One region of the Rothia sp. BD8 genome, then DNA from elsewhere that is predicted to be linked to it. Evidence: riboswitches for the same ligand, from Rfam matches in the RefSeq annotation. Region 1 holds a riboswitch; the other holds the start of a gene.
The links. Region 1 has a riboswitch for S-adenosylmethionine ahead of NQ707_RS03490 (bifunctional o-acetylhomoserine/o-acetylserine sulfhydrylase). Riboswitches for the same ligand answer to the same signal wherever they lie in the genome.

Region 1 (8,604 bases):
AGTGGGGCTACTCGGACGAGGAGTTCCGCGACGTCGTCAACGCCGGGGTGCTCGAGGAGATCGAGCAGACCGTGGCCGCCGGGGCCTCCGCGGCGGTGGCGCGCAAGTGGTGGATGGGCGAGATCGCCCGCCTGGCCAAGCAGCGCGAGGTGGAGCCCGGCGAGCTGGGGGCCACCCCCGCCACCGTGGTGGAGCTGAACGGGCTGATCGAGGACGGCAAGATCAACGACAAGATCGCCCGGAAGGTCCTCGAGCACGTCCTGGCCGGGGAGGGCACCCCGGCCGAGGTCGTGGAGGCCCGCGGCCTGGCCGTCGTCTCGGACGACTCCGCCCTGGGGGCGGCCGTGGATGAGGCGCTGGCGGCGATGCCGGAGGTCGCGGAGAAGATCCGCGGCGGCAAGGTCCAGGCGGCCGGTGCGGTGGTCGGGCAGGTCATGAAGGCCACCCGCGGCCAGGCCGACGCCGCCCGCGTGCGCGAGCTGATCCTGGAGAAGCTCGGCGTGCAGGGCTAGCCCCCGACACCGGGAGACCGCTTGAGGGGCCGGGCGAGGCAGGGCGGGACCCTGCGGCGCCCGGCCCCTCGCGCATCTGGGCTCAGCGGCGCAGCAGCCGCAGCCAGTGCTCCACCACGGCCTGCGGGTCGTGGGTGCGGGCCTGCTCCAGGGCCGCGGCGGACAGCTCCCGCCAGGCGGTCTCCTCCTGGCCCATGGCGTCGGCCAGGGTCCGGGTGAAGGCTCCGGGCGAGTCCTCGCTGAGGAAGCCCGCCGCCCGGGCGGTGGCCGCCACCGCCTCGGAGGACGGCGTGCACACCACGGGCACGCCGCGGGCCATGGCCTCGGCCAGGACCATCGGGGTGCCCTCGAAGGCCGAGGCCAGGGCGAGCAGCCCGGCGGCATCGTAGACCTCGGCCAGGTCTGCGGTGGGCACCTCCCCGCGGAATCGGATCCGCTGCCCGTGCTCCAGGCCCGCGGTCAGCCGCTCCAGTGCGGCCCGCTCCGGGCCGTCTCCGACGACCTCCAGCTCCCAGCCCGGGTGCCGGGAGGCCGCGGCGTCGAAGGCGCGCAGCACCCAGTCCACCCGCTTCTCCGGGGCCAGCCGCGCCACGCACACCACCCGGGTGGGGCGTCGGGTACGCGGGGTCTGGGCCACCGGGACGGCCACGGGATTGGGGATGGACCCCACCGGGCGCCCGTAGGCCGCGGCGAAGCGGCGGGCCTCCTGCTCGTTCAGCGCCAGGAACTCCTCGCACACCGCACCCGCTCGGCGCAGGATCGCATCCCCGCGCACCCGCCAGGCGGAGTCGAAGCGACTGTGAAACTGCATCACGCTCAGCGGGCGCCGGGAGCGCGGGCGCAGTCGGTGGGCTGCGCTCAGACCCGGCAGCAGCTCGGCCGCGGTGGTCTCATTCATCATCACCAGGGCATCGCGCGGGCCCAGCGAGGCCAGGAAGACCCGCCGTCGCAGTCCGGCCGCCAGCCGAACCCACCGGGAGGCGGACCCCGGCACCGCGAAGCAGCGCACCGGACCCGGGGTGGGCGCCGGGCCGCTCGGCGGCTCGTGAGAGAGGTACTCGACCCTCAGGCCGCTCTCGCGCAGCCGCGGGGCGAGCACCCGCAGGAGGGTCTCCACCCCGCCGAAGCGCCCGACGGCGTCCTCGGCGAACACCACCCGGCGGATCGGCGGCGGAGCCTTCCGCTCCGATCCCGGCACGCGGCTCACGCGCCGGACCCGCCCTGTTCCCGGAGCCTGTCTGCGGCCGCGTCGTCGTGGACGGGTTCGGCCTCGGCCAGACCCAGGCAGCCCAGCAGGAAGGCGTACTCCCAGGCGGTGTCCTCCCAGCGCTGGTACCGGCCGGAGCCGCCGCCGTGGCCGCCGTCCATCTCCGTGCGCAGCAGCACCGGCGCCCCGGAGGTGCTGGCCTCCCGCAGGGCCGGCACCCACTTGGCCGGCTCCACGTACAGCACACGGGTGTCGTTCAGGCTCGTGATCGCGGCGATCGGGGGATACGGCAGGGCGGCCACGTTCTCGTACGGCGCGTACCCCCGCATGTACCGGTACACCCGCTCGTCCTCGATGGGGTTGCCCCACTCCTCCCACTCCAGGGCGGACAGCGGCAGCTGCGGATCGGAGATCGAGGTGACCGGGTCCACGAAGGGCACCACCGCCAGGATCCCCGCGTACTTCCGGGGAGCCAGGTTGGCCACCGCCCCCATCAGCAGGCCCCCGGCGGACCCTCCCTCGGCCACGATCCGGGCGGCATCCGCCCACGGCTGGGCCGCCAGGTGGTCCGTCACGGCGATGAAGTCCGTGAACGTGTTCCGCTTCGCCAGCTTCTTCCCGTCCGTGTACCAGGCCCGACCCAGCTCGCCGCCGCCGCGCACGTGGGCGACGACGTAGATCACGCCGCGATCCAGCAGGGACAGCCGCGGGATGGAGAAGTACGGGTCCATGCTGGCCTCGTAGGAGCCGTACCCGTACTGCAGCACCGGGTGCTCCGCGTCGAGGTCCAGGTCCGCCCGGTGCATGACGGAGACGGGGATGCGGGTCCCGTCGGGGGCCTCTGCCCAGTCCCGGTACGCCGTGTAGTCCCGCGCGTCGAAGCCGCCGAGCACGGGCTGCTCCCGGCGCAGCAGCAGCCGCCGCCCCTGGGGCAGGTAGTCGTACACCCGCGAGGGGGTGGTCCAGGAGGTGACGGCCAGGCGCACCACGGGCGAGCGGACCGAGCAGTGCGACAGGCTCGCGGTGAACAGCTGCTCGTCGAAGGCCGGGAAGAACGGCTCGGGGACGACGCCGCCGCGCAGCGCCGCCGCGATCTCGCTCAGCGGCAGGAACCCGACCTGGCTGATGGTCTCCTGACGCAGCCCCACGACGGCGTGGCCCGCGCCCAGGGCCACCGCCTCCACCCGACGCCCGGGCTGCGGGGCCAGCAGCGCGGTCCAGGCCCGGCGCAGCCGCTCGATGCGGCCCGACGCCGCCCGGGCGGCCTCCCGGTCCAGGACCACCAGCTGGCCGTCCGGGGCGGCGTCGTCGAGCACCAGGAGCACCGCCGGGACGCCCTCCAGCTCCACCGGGTCCGCGCTGGCCAGCACCCGGGCCCCGCGGTCCAGGAGCAGCCAGGGGTCCGCCGGCTCGGCGGCGTCCAGCTCGGCCAGCTCCAGCAGGCGGATTTCGGTGGTCTCGGAGTGCCCGGATTCGAAGATCAGGTGGGTCTCATCGGAGCTCAGGCCGCAGCCCAGCCACATCGTCGGGTCCTGCTCGGCCAGCAGGCTCAGATCCGCCTCCACGGGGGTCCCGATCCGGTGGGCCCGGATCTCACACGGGCGCCAGGACTCATCCACGAGGGTGTAGATCAGCCAGCGTCCATCCGGGGTCAGGAAGCCCCCGGCGAAGACCTCCTCCAGCCGGTCTGCCAGCAGCTGCCCGGTGCGCAGATCCTTCACGTACTGGGTGTAGCGCTCATCCCCGGAGGCATCCACGGAGTAGGTCAGCAGGTTCCCGGTCCGGTCCCGGGAGAAGGAGCCCAGGGCGAAGAACGGTACGGACTCGGACAGCTCCTGCGCATCCAGCACGGTCTGCTCCCCGGGCAGGGTCTCACCGGGCCGGATGACCGGCGGCTCCCACGCCTCGGGATCCCGCTCGTCGCCGACGGCGGGCACCCGGCAGTACACGGGGTGATCGTGGCCCTCGGTGGTGCGGGCGAACCACCACCAGGCGCCGTCGCGCACGGGCACGGTCAGGTCCGTCTCCTGCACGCGCTCGCGGATCTCCCGGAACAGGCGGGTGCGCAGCCCGGCCAGCGGGGCGGTCACGGCCTCGGCGTAGGCATTCTCCGCCTCCAGCTGGGCGCGCACCCGCGGCTCCTCCTTGGCCCGCAGCCACTCGTAGGGGTCCTCGAAGGCGTCCCCGTGCAGGGTGCGCACGGTGGGTTCCTGCGGGGTGCTCGGGGGTTCGGCGTCGCCCCAGACGGGGGAGGGAGTCTGGCTCATCCCTCCACTGTAGGGGCAGGGGAGGGCCCGGCCCCACCGCCGCGGCGGCGCACCAGCGGGTACACCGCGGCCAGCAGGACGCACCAGATGACCCCCACGTACAGGGCCACCCGGGTGTCCTCGAAGAAGGCCAGCAGCACCACCACGCCCACCATGAACGCCAGGGCCAGCCAGGAGGCCAGCGGCCACAGCGGGGTGGGGAAGGCCGTGGCGGTCCCCTCGGCGCGCATCCGGCGTTTGAAGGCCAGGTGGGTCAGCAGGATCATCACCCACACCTGCACCGTGGCGAAGGTGGCCAGGGAGGCGACGATCAGGAACGCGTTCTCGAAGAAGTGGTTGACCAGCACCCCGACCACCAGCACCAGGATCATCGCCAGGACCGTGAACAGCGGGATCCCGCGGGAGGAGACCCGGGCGAAGGCCCGCGGCGCCTGACCGCGCTCGGCCAGGCCGAACAGCATCCGCCCCGCCCCGTAGATGTCCGCGTTGATGGCGGAGACCGCGGCGGTGAGGACCACGAAGTTCAGGATGTGCGCGGCCGCCGGGACGCCCAGGGCGGAGAAGATCTGCACGAACGGCGAGGAATCGCCGTCGATGGCCGACCACGGCGTCAGGGACATGATCACGCCCATGGTCAGCACGTAGAACAGCAGGATGCGCACCGGCACCGTGTTCACCGCCCGGGGGATGGACACCTCCGGGTGCTGGGCCTCACCGGCGGTGATCCCGATGGTCTCCACCCCGCCGAAGGCGAACATGACCACCGTGAAGCAGGCGAGGAACCCGGCCAGGCCGTTCGGGAAGAAGCCGCCCTGATCCCACAGATTGGCCACCGTGGAGGGCTGGACCGGATCCAGCTGCACGCCGAAGACCAGCAGGGCAGCACCCCCGACGATCATCGCGACGATCGCGGAGATCTTGATGATGCTGAACCAGAACTCCGCCTCCCCGAAGACCTTGACCTTCCCCAGGTTCACCGCCGCCAGCAGCAGCAGCACCGCGGTGATCCACACCCAGCTGGGGGTGCCCGGGAACCAGAACCGCATGTACAGGGCGACCGCCGTCACATCGGCCACCGCGACCAGCGCCATCTCGAAGGCGTAGGACCAGCCCGTGACGAACCCGGCCCACGGGCCCAGGTACAGGTGCGCGTACTCGGAGAACGCCCCCGCCACCGGATGGGCCAGGGCCATCTCGCCCATCGCCCGCATGACCATGAACACCGCGGCCCCGCCGATCACGTAGGCCAGCAGCACGGAGGGCCCGGCGAAGCCGATCGCGGAGGCCGAGCCGAGGAACAAGCCCGTGCCGATCGCAGAGCCGAGCGCGATGAAGCGGATGTGGCGCAGGGTCAGCCCCCGCTGCAGGGTGGTCGGATCCGCGGCGTCGGCGGGGGACGGCGAGGGGAGGCTGGTACCGGACATGGAGTTCCTCATCGGACGACGAAAGCGGTGCGTGGGCGCGCGGCGCACCGGAGGATGCGGACAGTCCGCCCCCGGCCCGTCCTCGCGCACCGTTCCACCCTAGAGGACGTCGCGGCGGCGTCACACGCGTCACGATCCGTCATCCGCGGACCCATTCGCCGCCGTCCTTGACCGGCGCCGGACGGGGGAGCAGGGTTGATGCCAGGTCACGAGAGCCAGCGACAAGCCCCAGCTAGCTGGCCGGCAACCCTCCCACCGCGGTGGGGTGCCCTGGGTGAGGACCTGGCCGCACCGCCGACCGGCGGACGCGGCAAGCGCGGGCGCACGAGTGCCCGGGAGGTCGCCGACAGACCTCCGCGCACGCCGAGAGGCTGCTCCCCGGTGAACCAGCGGGTTCCGGGTCGAGAGGCAGTGCGCGGGCTCCCACCGGTGATGTCCTCCCGTGTGCGACGTCGTCGCCCCTGACACAGAAGCGCAGGAGCAACCATGACCGAGAACACCACCCTCCCGACCCCCTCCGCCCCGCAGGGCTGGGGATTCGACACCCGCCAGATCCACGCCGGGCAGGAGCCCGACGCCGCGACCGGCGCCCGGGCGCTGCCCGTCTACCAGACCACCTCCTTCGTCTTCCCCGACGCCGAGACCGCGGCCAACCGCTTCGGCCTCAAGGAGCTGGGCCCCATCTACAGCCGCCTGACCAACCCCACCCAGGAGGTCGTGGAGAACCGCATCGCCTCCCTGGAGGGCGGGGTCGGGGCGCTGCTGGTCTCCTCCGGGCAGGCCGCGATCACCCTCGCGCTGCTCAACGTGGCCCAGGCCGGGGACCACATCGTGGCCAGCCCCAGCCTGTACGGCGGCACCTACAACCTGCTCAAGCACACCCTGGCCGCCTACGGCATCGAGACCACCTTCGTGGAGGACTTCTCCGACCCGGAGGCCTGGCGTGCGGCCGTGCGCCCCAACACCAAGGCCTTCTACGGGGAGACCGTCCCGAACCCGCGCAGCGACGTCCTGGACATCGAGGCGCTCGCGGCGGTGGCCCACGACTCCGGGGTGCCGCTGATCGTGGACAACACGGTGCCCACCCCGTACCTGATCCGGCCCATCGAGTGGGGTGCCGACGTCGTCGTGCACTCGGCGACCAAGTACCTCGGCGGGCACGGCAACTCCATCGGCGGGGCGATCGTGGATGCCGGCAGGTTCGACTACGGCCGGGACCCGGAGCGCTACCCGCAGTTCAACACCCCGGATCCCAGCTACCACGGGCTGGTCTTCGCGGAGGACCTCGGGGAGAAGGGCGTGTTCGGCGTGAACCTGTCCTACATCCTGCGGGCCCGGGTGACCCTGCTGCGGGACCTGGGCTGCTCGATCTCCCCGACCAACGCCTTCAACATCTCCGTGGGCATCGAGACGCTGTCCCTGCGGGTCCAGCGCCACGTGGACAACGCCCAGAAGGTGGCCGAATGGCTGCAGGCCCGTCCCGAGGTCACGAAGGTGCACTACGCCGGTCTGCCCTCCTCCCCGTGGTACGAGCTGGGACGCAAGTACGGCCCGCAGGGCGTGGGTGCTGTGGTCGGCTTCGAGATCGACGGCGGCTCCCCGGCGGCCCAGCGGTTCGTGGACTCCCTGGTGCTGCACTCCAACGTCGCGAACATCGGGGACGTGCGCTCGCTGGTGATCCACCCGGCCTCCACGACCCACTCCCAGCTGTCCGAAGATGAGCTGCGCGCGGCCGGGGTGGCCCCCGGGTTCGTGCGGCTGGCCGTGGGCATCGAGGACATCCGGGACATCCTCGCGGACCTGGAGCACGGCTTCGAGCGGATCGCCGAGGCCCGTGAGACGGGTGCCGTCGAGGGGGCCGCGCAGGACGCGCGGGCCCCGGAGCCGGCGGCGTGACCGCGGTGGCAGCACCCGTCGGGACCCGGGCCGAGGGTGTGGTGCGCACCCTCGGCCTTGGGCCCCTGGCCCTGGAGAGCGGGCAGGTGCTGCCCGCTGCGTCCCTGGCCTACGAGACGTGGGGCGAGCTCGCCCCGGACGCCTCGAACGCGGTGCTGGTGCTGCACGCCCTGACCGGGGACACCCACGCCGCCGCCGGGCGGGTGGGACCGGAGGCCCCCGAGCAGACCCGGCTGGCCGCGAGCCGGCCGGGCTGGTGGGAGGGCCTGATCGGGCCGGGGCGCGCCATCGACACGGACCGGTACTTCGTGGTGTGCCCCAATATGCTCGGCGGCTGCGACGGCTCCACGGGCCCGTGCTCGCCGGGCCCGGACGGGAGGATCTGGGGTTCCCGCTTCCCGCGGGCGAGCCTGCGCGACGCCGTCGCGGCCGAGGCCCTGCTCGCCGATGCCTTGGGCATCGACCGGTGGCACCTGGTGGTGGGCGGGTCCCTGGGCGGTTGCCGGGCCGCGGAGTGGGCGGTGAGCTTCCCGGAGCGGGTGCGGGCCTGCGCCGTCGTCGCGGCCGGTCCCGCGGCCACCGCCGAGCAGATCGCGTGGGGCCACGCCCAGGCTCTGGCCATTCGGCAGGATCCGGAGTTCCGCGACGGCGACTACCCCCTCGGGGCGGGTCCGGTGCGAGGCCTGGAGCTGGCCCGGCGCATCGCCCACATCACCTACCGCTCACCTGCCGAGCTGGACCGTCGCTTCGGGCGCCGCGGGCAGGAGGGCACGGAAGAGGACCGGGCGGTGCACGGGCGCGGGCGGTACCGGGTGGAGAGCTACCTGGACCACCAGGGCCGGCAATTGGCCCGCCGCTTCGACGCCAACGCGTACCTGGGGCTGACGGAGGCCCTGCTCGGGCATGACCTGGGACGGGGCCGGGGCGGGCTGCGGGCGGGCTTGGCCCGCACCACCTGCCGGTGGACCGTGGCCGCGGTGGATTCGGATCGGCTGTTCCACCCGGAGCAGTCCGAGCTGCTGGCGGCCAGCCTGCCCCGCCCGGTGCGGGTGCGCCGGATCGCCTCGACCCGCGGGCACGACGGCTTCCTCACGGAGACGCAGCAGCTGGGGAGGATCCTCACCGAGACCGTCTTGTGACCACCCCTCCTGCACCCCCTGCGCAGAACCGGAGATGCGTGACATTCCCGGAGCTGACGTCTCCCGTGATGCCGCGCATCTCCAGTTCTGCGGGTGCGGAGGGCGGATAGCATGGTGGGCATGAGCTTCGACCCCGTCGTGGAGTACTCCCGCCCCGAG
Region 2 (8,604 bases), on a different contig from region 1:
CCTGGTCATCGGTGAGCTCCTGGATGCTCTCGGACCAGAACTGCATGCCCGCGTTGTTGACCAGGATGTCCAGCCCGCCCAGCTCCTGAACGGCGGCCTCCACCAGCCCGTCCCGGTACGAGGCCTCCAGCAGATCCCCCGGCAGCAGCGCCGCGGTGCGGCCCTCCGCCCGGATCAGCTCGGCGACCGCCTGGGCGTCCTCCTCCTCATCCGGCAGGTAGGCGATCGCGACGTCGGCGCCCTCGCGGGCGAAGGCGATCGCCACGGCCGCGCCGATCCCGGAATCGCCCCCGGTGATCAGGGCCCGACGCCCGGGCAGGCGCCCCAGGCCCCGGTAGGTGCGCTCGCCGCGATCCGGCTTCGGCTCCAGGCGGGCATCCAGCCCGGGATTGGGCTGGTGCTGGGGATCCGGGTTCAGCTGCGGGTAGGCGGTCACCGGGTTCGCGAACTCCAGCTGGGAGGCCACGGGGGTGCGCTGCTCATCGGTCACGCTCTGCTCCTTATGTTGAGGGCCCGGGGTCACCGGGCCAGGGTGCGGGGTGCGGCCTCAGAAGGACTGGGCGCTGACCCGCACCAGCTTCTCGTTGGTGAACTCCTTCAGGCCCCACTCGGCCAGCTCCCGGCCGTAGCCGGAGCGGCCGATGCCGCCGAAGGGCAGGCCCGCCTGGGTCACCAGGTGCTCGTTGACGTGCACCATCCCGGCCTGCATCCGCCGGGCGAAGCGCTCGCCGCGCTCCAGGTCCTCGGTCCACACCGAGGCCTGCAGCCCGTAGTCGGTGTGGTTGGCCAGGCGCAGCGCGTCCTCCTCGTCCTCGGCGCGGTAGACGATCACGGCGGGGCCGAACAGCTCGTTGCAGCCCAGGTCGGAATCCGGGTCCACGTCGGTGAGCAGGGCGGGGGACATGAACCAGCCGGGACGCTCCAGCTTCTCGCCGCCGGTGCGCAGGGTCGCCCCGTTCCGCACGGCGTCGTGGATGCGCTGGACCACCTCGTCCCGGGCGGTTTCGGAGGACAGAGGCCCCATGTCGGCGTCGGGATCGTCCCAGGCGCCCACGCGGATCGCCTCCACGGCCTCCTGGGCCTTGGCGACGAACTCCTCGTAGAGCTCATCGACCACGATGATCCGCTTGGGGGAGGTGCACACCTGCCCCTGCACGGAGGTGCGCAGCCCGACGGCGGTGCGCACCAGCGCGTCCAGGTCCGAGGTGTCCAGGACGACGAACGGGTCGTTGCCGCCCAGCTCCAGCACGGACTTCTTGAGGTTCTTCCCCGCGTTTTGCGCGACGGAGGCCCCGGCCCGCTCGGAGCCGGTCAAGGAGACCCCGCGCACCCGGAAGTCCTCCAGCACGGCGGGGACGTCCTCGGTGTCCAGGTAGAGGTTGATGTAGGCGTCCTCCGGGATCCCGGCCTCGTGCAGGATCTCGGCGAAGGTGCCCGCGGACAGCGGGCAGATGGCCGCCTGCTTCATCAGGATCGTGTTGCCGATCAGCAGATTCGGGGCGGCGAAGCGGGCCAGCTGGTAGTAGGGGAAGTTCCACGGCATGATCCCCAGCAGCACGCCCAGCGGCTCGTGCTCCACGATGGTCTTCTGCGCGCCCTGCGGCTGCAGCTCGGTGGGCTCCAGGACGTCGGGGCCGTGCTCGGCGTACCAGCGGAAGATGGAGGCGACCAGCTGGACCTCCTGCAGGCCCTCGCTCTTGAGCTTGCCCATCTCCCGGCCGATGATCCCGGCCAGCTCCTCGGCGCGCTGCTCGATGAGGTCTCCGACCTTCGCCAGGGCCTGGGCGCGCTGGGCGATCGGGGTGTCCCGCCAGGGGCCGACGGCGAGGTGCGCCCGCTCGATGATCTCGGGGATCTGCTGGGCGGGCAGGGAGTCGAAGGTCTGCTCGACCTCGCCGGTGGATGCGTTGGTCACTGCGAATTCGGTCATAACCCCTAGTCAACGCCCCGGGTGGGGGACGGTTCCAGGGGTTTCGCCGTGAGCATGACGGCGGGGGCGTCATCCGGGGACGCCGGGCGTCATCGGCGCGTCGCACGGTCACATCCGCGTCCGTTCTTGGCTGGCCGCGGCTGCGCCGGTTCACTGGAGGGGTACCTATCCAGAGCGGCCGAGAGACCTGGCTCGACGACGCCGCAGCAACCACCCCCACCGCCCTCGTGCGACGGTTCGGGAACGGTGCTCCCGCCAGGACCGATGGATACCGTGCGACAGCCGCCGCGGCTGCCGCGATCCGTCGGCCGATCCTGCAGAAGGAGGCCCGACGTGCCCGCCGCACCCCCGACCCCGCCGCCCTCGCTGTCCTACGAGCTGTTCCCACCGCGCGGACCCGCCGCCCAGGACGCCCTGCTGCGCACCCTCGACGCCCTCGCCCCGACCGCCCCCGACTGGGTCTCCGTGACCACCGGGGTGCAGGCCGATCGACGCGCCGGCTGCCTGGACCTGCTGGAGCACCTGGTGCACCACACCCTGTACCGGCCGCTGGCCCACGTGATCGCCACGGGCAGCACCCGCGGGCAGCTGCGGGAGCTGACGGCCCGGATCCTGGACCTCGGGGTGCGCGGGATCCTCGCGCTGCGCGGGGACCGCCCGCCCGGATACGTCCCCGGGCCGGAGGAGCTGCCCTTCGCCCGCCACCTCGTGGAGCTGGTCCGGGAGGTGGAGCGGGAGCACCGCGCCCACCTGGGCGCTGGGCGCCTGGCGGTGGGGGTCGCGGCCTATCCCGTGCGCCACCCCGAATCCCCGAGCGCCCTGCACGACATCGAGGTGCTGCTGGCCAAGGAGCGGGCCGGGGCGGACTTCGCGATCACCCAGGTCTGCCAGGACCCGCAGGACTACGTCCGCCTGCGGGCCCGGGCCGAGCAGGCCGGGGTGGGGCTGCCGCTGGTGGCTGGGATCCTCCCGGTGACCAGCCTGCGCCGCTACGAGAGGGTCTGCGCCCTGGCCGGGCTGGCGGTGGACGAGCGCTTCGCCCACCGGCTGGAGACCGCCGAGAGCGAGACGCAGCGGCGTCGGGTGGGGGTGGCCCGGGCCCGGGAGCAGGCCCTGGCCGCCCTGGACGCCGGGGCGCCGGGACTGCACCTGTACACCTTCAACGAGCATCCCGCGGCCCTGGAGCTGCTGGAGGTCCTGGACCTGCCTCGCCCCTCCCCGACACCCCGCCCGCCCCTGGGCCGACGCAGTCCGGTGGAGACCGCCCGGGGGCACCTGCCCTCCGGCTCCCAGCCCCTGGACGAGGAGATCCTCCCGGCGCCTGCGACCGAGAAGCAGCGCCATCCGGGACCGCCGGACCGTTCCCGCCACCCCGATCACCCCCACACCCGAGACACCCGATCCGATGCCGAGGAGACCACCGTGAGCACCACCGACCGCACCGCCGAGCACACTGAAGAGCGCACCGCCCTGTCCACCCACGGGGCCGCCGCCTGCCCCTTCCCCGCCGCGACCGTCCTGGGATACCCGCGCATCGGGCCCCGCCGGGAGCTCAAGCGCGCCCTGGAGCGGCGCTGGTCCGGGAACGCCGACGCCGCGGACCTGGCCAGCGAGGTCACCGCCCTGCGGGTGCGCACCGTCGCCCGGCTGCGCGAGCTGGGACTGACCGGCTGCTCCGCGATCCCCGCGTCCTTCGCCCTCTACGACCAGGTGCTCGACGCGATCGTCGCCACCGGGGCCGTGCCCGCCCGCTTCCACGACCTCGCCGACGAGCACGGGCGCCTGGACCGGGAGGCCTCCTTCGTCCTGGCCCGCGGCGACGCCGCCCGCGGGCCCCTGGAGATGACCAAGTGGTTCGACACCAACTACCACTACCTGGTCCCCGAGATCGGGCCGGAGACCCCCTTCGCGGCGAACCCCGAGGAGCTCAAGGGCCAGGTCTACGCCGGCACCTACTCCCCGGCCGACGCCGCGGCCCTGCGCCCGGCCGTCGTCGGACCCGTGACCTTCCTGCTGCTGGCCAAGCCCGAGGACTCCGCCCCGGCCGGCTACGACCCCCTGGACCGGCTGGAGGATCTGCTGCCGGTGTACTCCGAGCTGATCGCGGCCCTGGGGCGCACCGGGGTGCGCTGGGTGCAGCTGGAGGAGCCCGCCCTGGCGGCCGACCAGGACCGGGAGGATCTGCCGGAGCTGGTGGAGCGGGCCTACCGCGTGCTCTCCGAGGCCCGGGCGGCGGAGGACCCCGCCCTGCTGGTCACCACCGCCTACGGGGACGCCCGTGAGCTGCTGCCGGTGCTGGCCCGCACCGGGGTGGAGGCCGTGCACGCGGACCTGGCCTCCGGGCGGCGCGGACTGCGCCGGCTCACCGCCGAGCAGCTCGAGCCCTTCCTCGCCCCGCAGGCCCCGGCGCTGGTGGCCGGCGTCGTGGACGGGCGCAACGTGTGGCGCACGGACCTGCCGGGTGCCCTGGACCTGCTCGAGGAGCTGACCGAGGCCGGCGCCCGGGTGCGGGTGGGCACCTCCACCTCCCTGCTGCACGTGCCCCACGACCTCGAGGCCGAGACCGCCCTGCCCGGCCACGCCCGGAACCGCCTGGCCTTCGCGGACCAGAAGGTCCAGGAGGTGCTGATCCTCGCCCGCGGCCTGGCCGAGGGACGGGAGGCGATCGCCGAGGAGCTCGCGGCGGCCGAGGCGAGCCCGACCGAGCCGGGCCGCAGCACGCCCGACGCTGGGGACCCCGGGCTCGATGCGGCCGTGCGCTCGCGCGCCGCGGCCGTGGGCCCGCAGGACCGCCGGCGGGAGCCGGGTCAGGTGCGTCGCGACATCCAGCGCGAACGCGGCGCGGCCGCGGGGCTGGGCCCGGTGCCGACCACGACCATCGGCTCCTTCCCGCAGACCCCCGAGATCCGGCGGGCCCGCGCCGAGCACCGGGCCGGGCGGCTGTCCGAGGAGGGCTACCGGGATCGGCTGCGGGAGGAGATCGCCCGGGTGATCCGGCTGCAGGAGGAGCTGGGGCTGGATGTGCTGGTGCACGGTGAGGCCGAGCGCAACGACATGGTCCAGTACTTCGCCGAGCACTTCGAGGGCTTCTCCGCGACCGAGCACGGCTGGGTGCAGTCCTACGGCTCTCGCTGCACCCGCCCCTCGATCCTGTGGGGCGACGTCTCCCGGAAGGGGGAGGGGGTGCGCGGGGAGGCCTTCACCGTCCCGTGGATCACCTGGGCGCAGTCGCTGACCGAGCGCCCGGTCAAGGGGATGCTCACCGGCCCGGTCACGATCCTCGCGTGGTCCTTCGTCCGGGAGGACCAACCGCTGGCCGTCACCGCGGACCAGGTGGCCCTGGCCCTGCGCGATGAGGTGAGGGATCTGGAGGACGCCGGCATCGGCATCGTGCAGGTGGACGAGCCGGCCCTGCGCGAGCTGCTGCCGCTGCGTCGGGAGGACCACGCCGCGTACCTGGAGTGGGCGGTGCAGGCCTTCCGCCTGGCCACCTCCGGGGTGCGCGCCGAGACCCAGATCCACACGCACCTGTGCTACTCGGAGTTCGGGGAGGTGCTCGCGGCGATCGACGCGCTGGACGCCGACGTCACCAGCGTGGAGGCGGCCCGCTCCCGGATGGAGCTGCTGGCCCCGCTGGCCGAGTCCGGTTTCGACCGCGGCATCGGGCCGGGGGTGTGGGACATCCACTCCCCGCGGGTGCCCGCCGAGGAGGAGATCCGGGACCTGCTCCAGGCCGCGGCGCGGGTGGTGCCGGCGGATCGGCTGTGGGCCAACCCGGACTGCGGGCTGAAGACCCGGGGATACCCGGAGACCGAGGCCGCGCTGCGCCACCTGGTGGCCGCGGCCGCGGCGGTGCGTCGGGAGGCCGCGGCGCGTCCGGAGGAGGCGGTGCCGGTGGCCTGAGCCCCGCTCAGTCCTCGGGCAGCAGCTCGACGATCCCCTCCAGGAACTCCGGGGTGTCCAGTCCCGGATCCACCGAGATCCGCACGAAGTAGCCGTGCATGAGAGCCAGCAGCCCGTCCGCGCGGCGCCGGGCCAGCTCCTCCGCGGGCCCGGCGTCGCCCTGACGGCGGGCCCAGGGCAGCAGGGCCCCGGCCATCAGGTCCCGGACCCGCCGCAGGTTGCCCCGGGCCAGCTGCGCGATCCGGGGGTCCAGGACGGCCTCGGACCACAGCTGCAGGAACATGCGCATCAGGTCTCGGTCCACGACGTCGCGCGGCACGGTGCGGGCGATGCCCCGGGGGGTCACGGCCTGCTCCGCGCTCGCGGCCTCGGCCAGGATCCGCTCGGCCCGCTGAAGGGTGCGCTCGGCGGTGGCCTGCAGGATCTCGTCCTTGGAGGAGAAGTGGGAGTAGATGGATCCGGCCGACTGGGCTGCACCGCGCTGATCGGCAACGCAGGGATCGGTCTGGGCGCGGTGATCACGATGTTCCTGGGCAACCCGCTGTCCGGTGCTCAGGTGCCCTGGCAGTTCTACCCGCACCCCTGGGGCTGGATCGGCCAGCACCTGGTGCCGGGTGCGGCTCAGCACCTGCTGCGCAGCGAGTCCTTCTTCCCCGACGCCGACACCGCCGAGCAGTGGTGGACCCTGATCTTCTGGGCCCTGCTGGGTGTCGCCCTGACCGTGGTGGGCTACCTGGTGCACCACCACGGCAGGACCAGCGATGTGTCCGAGGAGCAGTGGGAGGAAGCCCACGAGGGCGGGGCCCGCGGTGCCGAATCCGCGAGCAGCGTCGCGTCTCAGGCCGGTGCCGCGACTGCCGCGCCGCGCCATCGGGCCGCCGGCTGACTCCACCCCGGCGCCGCTGAGCGCCCCCGTGCCGCGAGCCGGCGCCCCCGCCCTTCCGGATCCGCAGATCCGAGGGACGGGGGCGCCGGCTCGTTCGTGGCTGGTCCGGGGCGGGGCTACAGCTCCTGCTCGTGCACCCGGAAGGTCTTCTCGTTGGTGAACTCGCGCAGGGCCCACTGGGCGCCCTCGCGGCCGTAGCCGGAGAGGTTGATCCCGCCGAAGGGGAACTCCGGACCGGACTCCATGTGCGCGTTGATCTGCAGCATGCCCACCTGCACCCGCTCGCCCACGCGGCGGGCCCGCTCCACATCCGTGGACCACACCGAGCCCATCAGGCCGTACGGGGTGTCGTTGGCGATGCGGATCGCGTCCTCCTCGTCCTCGGCCTTGAAGATGTTGACGATCGGCCCGAACATCTCCCGGCACCCCATGTCCGAATCCAGCGGGGCGTCGGTGATCAGGGCGGGGGACATGAACCAGCCCGGCCGGTCCAGCTTCTCGCCCCCGCAGTGCAGGGTCGCGCCGTCCTTCACGGCCTGCTGCACGGACTCCACGAGCTCATCCCGGGCGGACTCGGAGGACAGCGGGCCCATGTCCGTGTCCTCGGCGTCGTAGTCACCGACGACGGTGGCCTCCACGGCCTGCTTGGCCGCGGCCACGAACTCGTCGTAGATGTCCTTCAGCACGATGAAGCGCTTGGGGGAGGTGCACACCTGCCCGGCGTTGGCCAGGCGCAGGGACACGGCCTTCTTCGCCAGGGCCGCGACGTCGTCGGTGTCCAGCACGATCAGCGGGTCGTTGCCGCCCAGCTCCAGCACGGAGCGCTTCAGGTGCTTGGCCGCGATCCCGGCGACCGCGGCCCCGGCCTTCTCCGAGCCGGTCAGGGAGAAGCCCTTGACGCGCGGGTCGCCGAGGACCACCTCGGCGTCGGAGGAGTCCATGTACACGTTGGTGTACACCCCCTCCGGCAGCCCGGCCTCCACCAGCAGATCCGCCAGGGCCTGGGAGGACTTCGGGCAGATCGCCGCCTGCTTCATGATGATCGCGTTGCCGACCATCAGGTTGGGCAGGGCGAAGCGGGCCAGCTGGTTGTACGGGAAGTTCCACGGCATGATGCTCAGCAGCACGCCCAGCGGGTCGTGCTTGACGACGGTGCTCACCCCGTCGGAGGGGTGCAGCTCGGTGGGGGCCAGGAACTCCTCCGCGTGCTCGGCGTACCAGCGGGCGGTCGCGGCGACCTTCTTCACCTCCGCGATGGTCTGCGGCTTCGGCTTGCCCATCTCGTGCCCGACGATCTCAGCCAGCTCCTCCTGGCGGGCCTCGAACAGGTCCGCGAAGCGGTTCAGGATCTCCCCGCGCTCGGCGTAGGACCGCTGGGACCAGTCCTGGTAGGCGGCGTCGGCGCGGTCGACCACGTCCTTCAGCTGCTCCTCGGTGAGCGAATCGAAGGTCTCCTCGACCTCGCCGGTGTTGGGATTGGTGACTGCGAAAGTGCTCATGGTCCCCAGTCAACCGCGTGACGCGCACCTCGTCCAGGGCGTGACCAGGGATTTCGGCCTGGGCGGACGGCCCGGATGGACGGCTCGGGACGGAGGCCTGACGACGGCGGACGGGTGCCCGGGGACTCAGAAGTCCCGGGCGGTCTCCGGAGACAGGGCCGGGTTGATCCGCTGCAGGTGGATGCGGCGGGTCAGGCGGATGCACGGGCGCACGAGCATGAGCACGGAGCCGGCCACGAACAGCCACGTGCCCGCGACCATCGTCGCGTCGCTGAAGAACAGGAAGGAGCCGATCAGGAAGATCAGCCCGATCAGCACGTCGTTGACGATCGAGAGGGTCTCGTACAGTCCCCGGATCACCAGCTCGTCGGGTCCGATGCGCAGCT

Region 2: linked by a shared signal. The riboswitch ahead of metE (5-methyltetrahydropteroyltriglutamate--homocysteine S-methyltransferase) and the one ahead of NQ707_RS03490 (bifunctional o-acetylhomoserine/o-acetylserine sulfhydrylase) in region 1 are both predicted to bind S-adenosylmethionine.

The regions. Positions count from the first base shown of each region.
Region 1 is NZ_JANJES010000003.1:102,358-110,961, reverse strand. Features, by position in the region: gene gatB (Asp-tRNA(Asn)/Glu-tRNA(Gln) amidotransferase subunit GatB) at 1-512, shown strand, start outside; gene NQ707_RS03505 (glycosyltransferase family 4 protein) at 595-1,719, opposite strand; gene NQ707_RS03500 (S9 family peptidase) at 1,716-3,986, opposite strand; gene NQ707_RS03495 (amino acid permease) at 3,983-5,410, opposite strand; SAM riboswitch class IV at 5,615-5,733, shown strand; gene NQ707_RS03490 (bifunctional o-acetylhomoserine/o-acetylserine sulfhydrylase) at 5,897-7,306, shown strand; gene NQ707_RS03485 (homoserine O-acetyltransferase) at 7,303-8,445, shown strand; gene NQ707_RS03480 (alpha/beta hydrolase) at 8,566-8,604, shown strand, end outside.
Region 2 is NZ_JANJES010000004.1:77,456-86,059, reverse strand. Features, by position in the region: gene NQ707_RS04590 (SDR family oxidoreductase) at 1-466, opposite strand, end outside; gene NQ707_RS04585 (NAD-dependent succinate-semialdehyde dehydrogenase) at 548-1,930, opposite strand; SAM riboswitch class I at 2,093-2,201, shown strand; gene metE (5-methyltetrahydropteroyltriglutamate--homocysteine S-methyltransferase) at 2,264-5,833, shown strand; gene NQ707_RS04575 (TetR family transcriptional regulator C-terminal domain-containing protein) at 5,841-6,179, opposite strand; gene NQ707_RS04570 (hypothetical protein) at 6,276-6,719, shown strand; gene NQ707_RS04565 (NAD-dependent succinate-semialdehyde dehydrogenase) at 6,836-8,218, opposite strand; gene NQ707_RS04560 (YrhK family protein) at 8,345-8,604, opposite strand, start outside.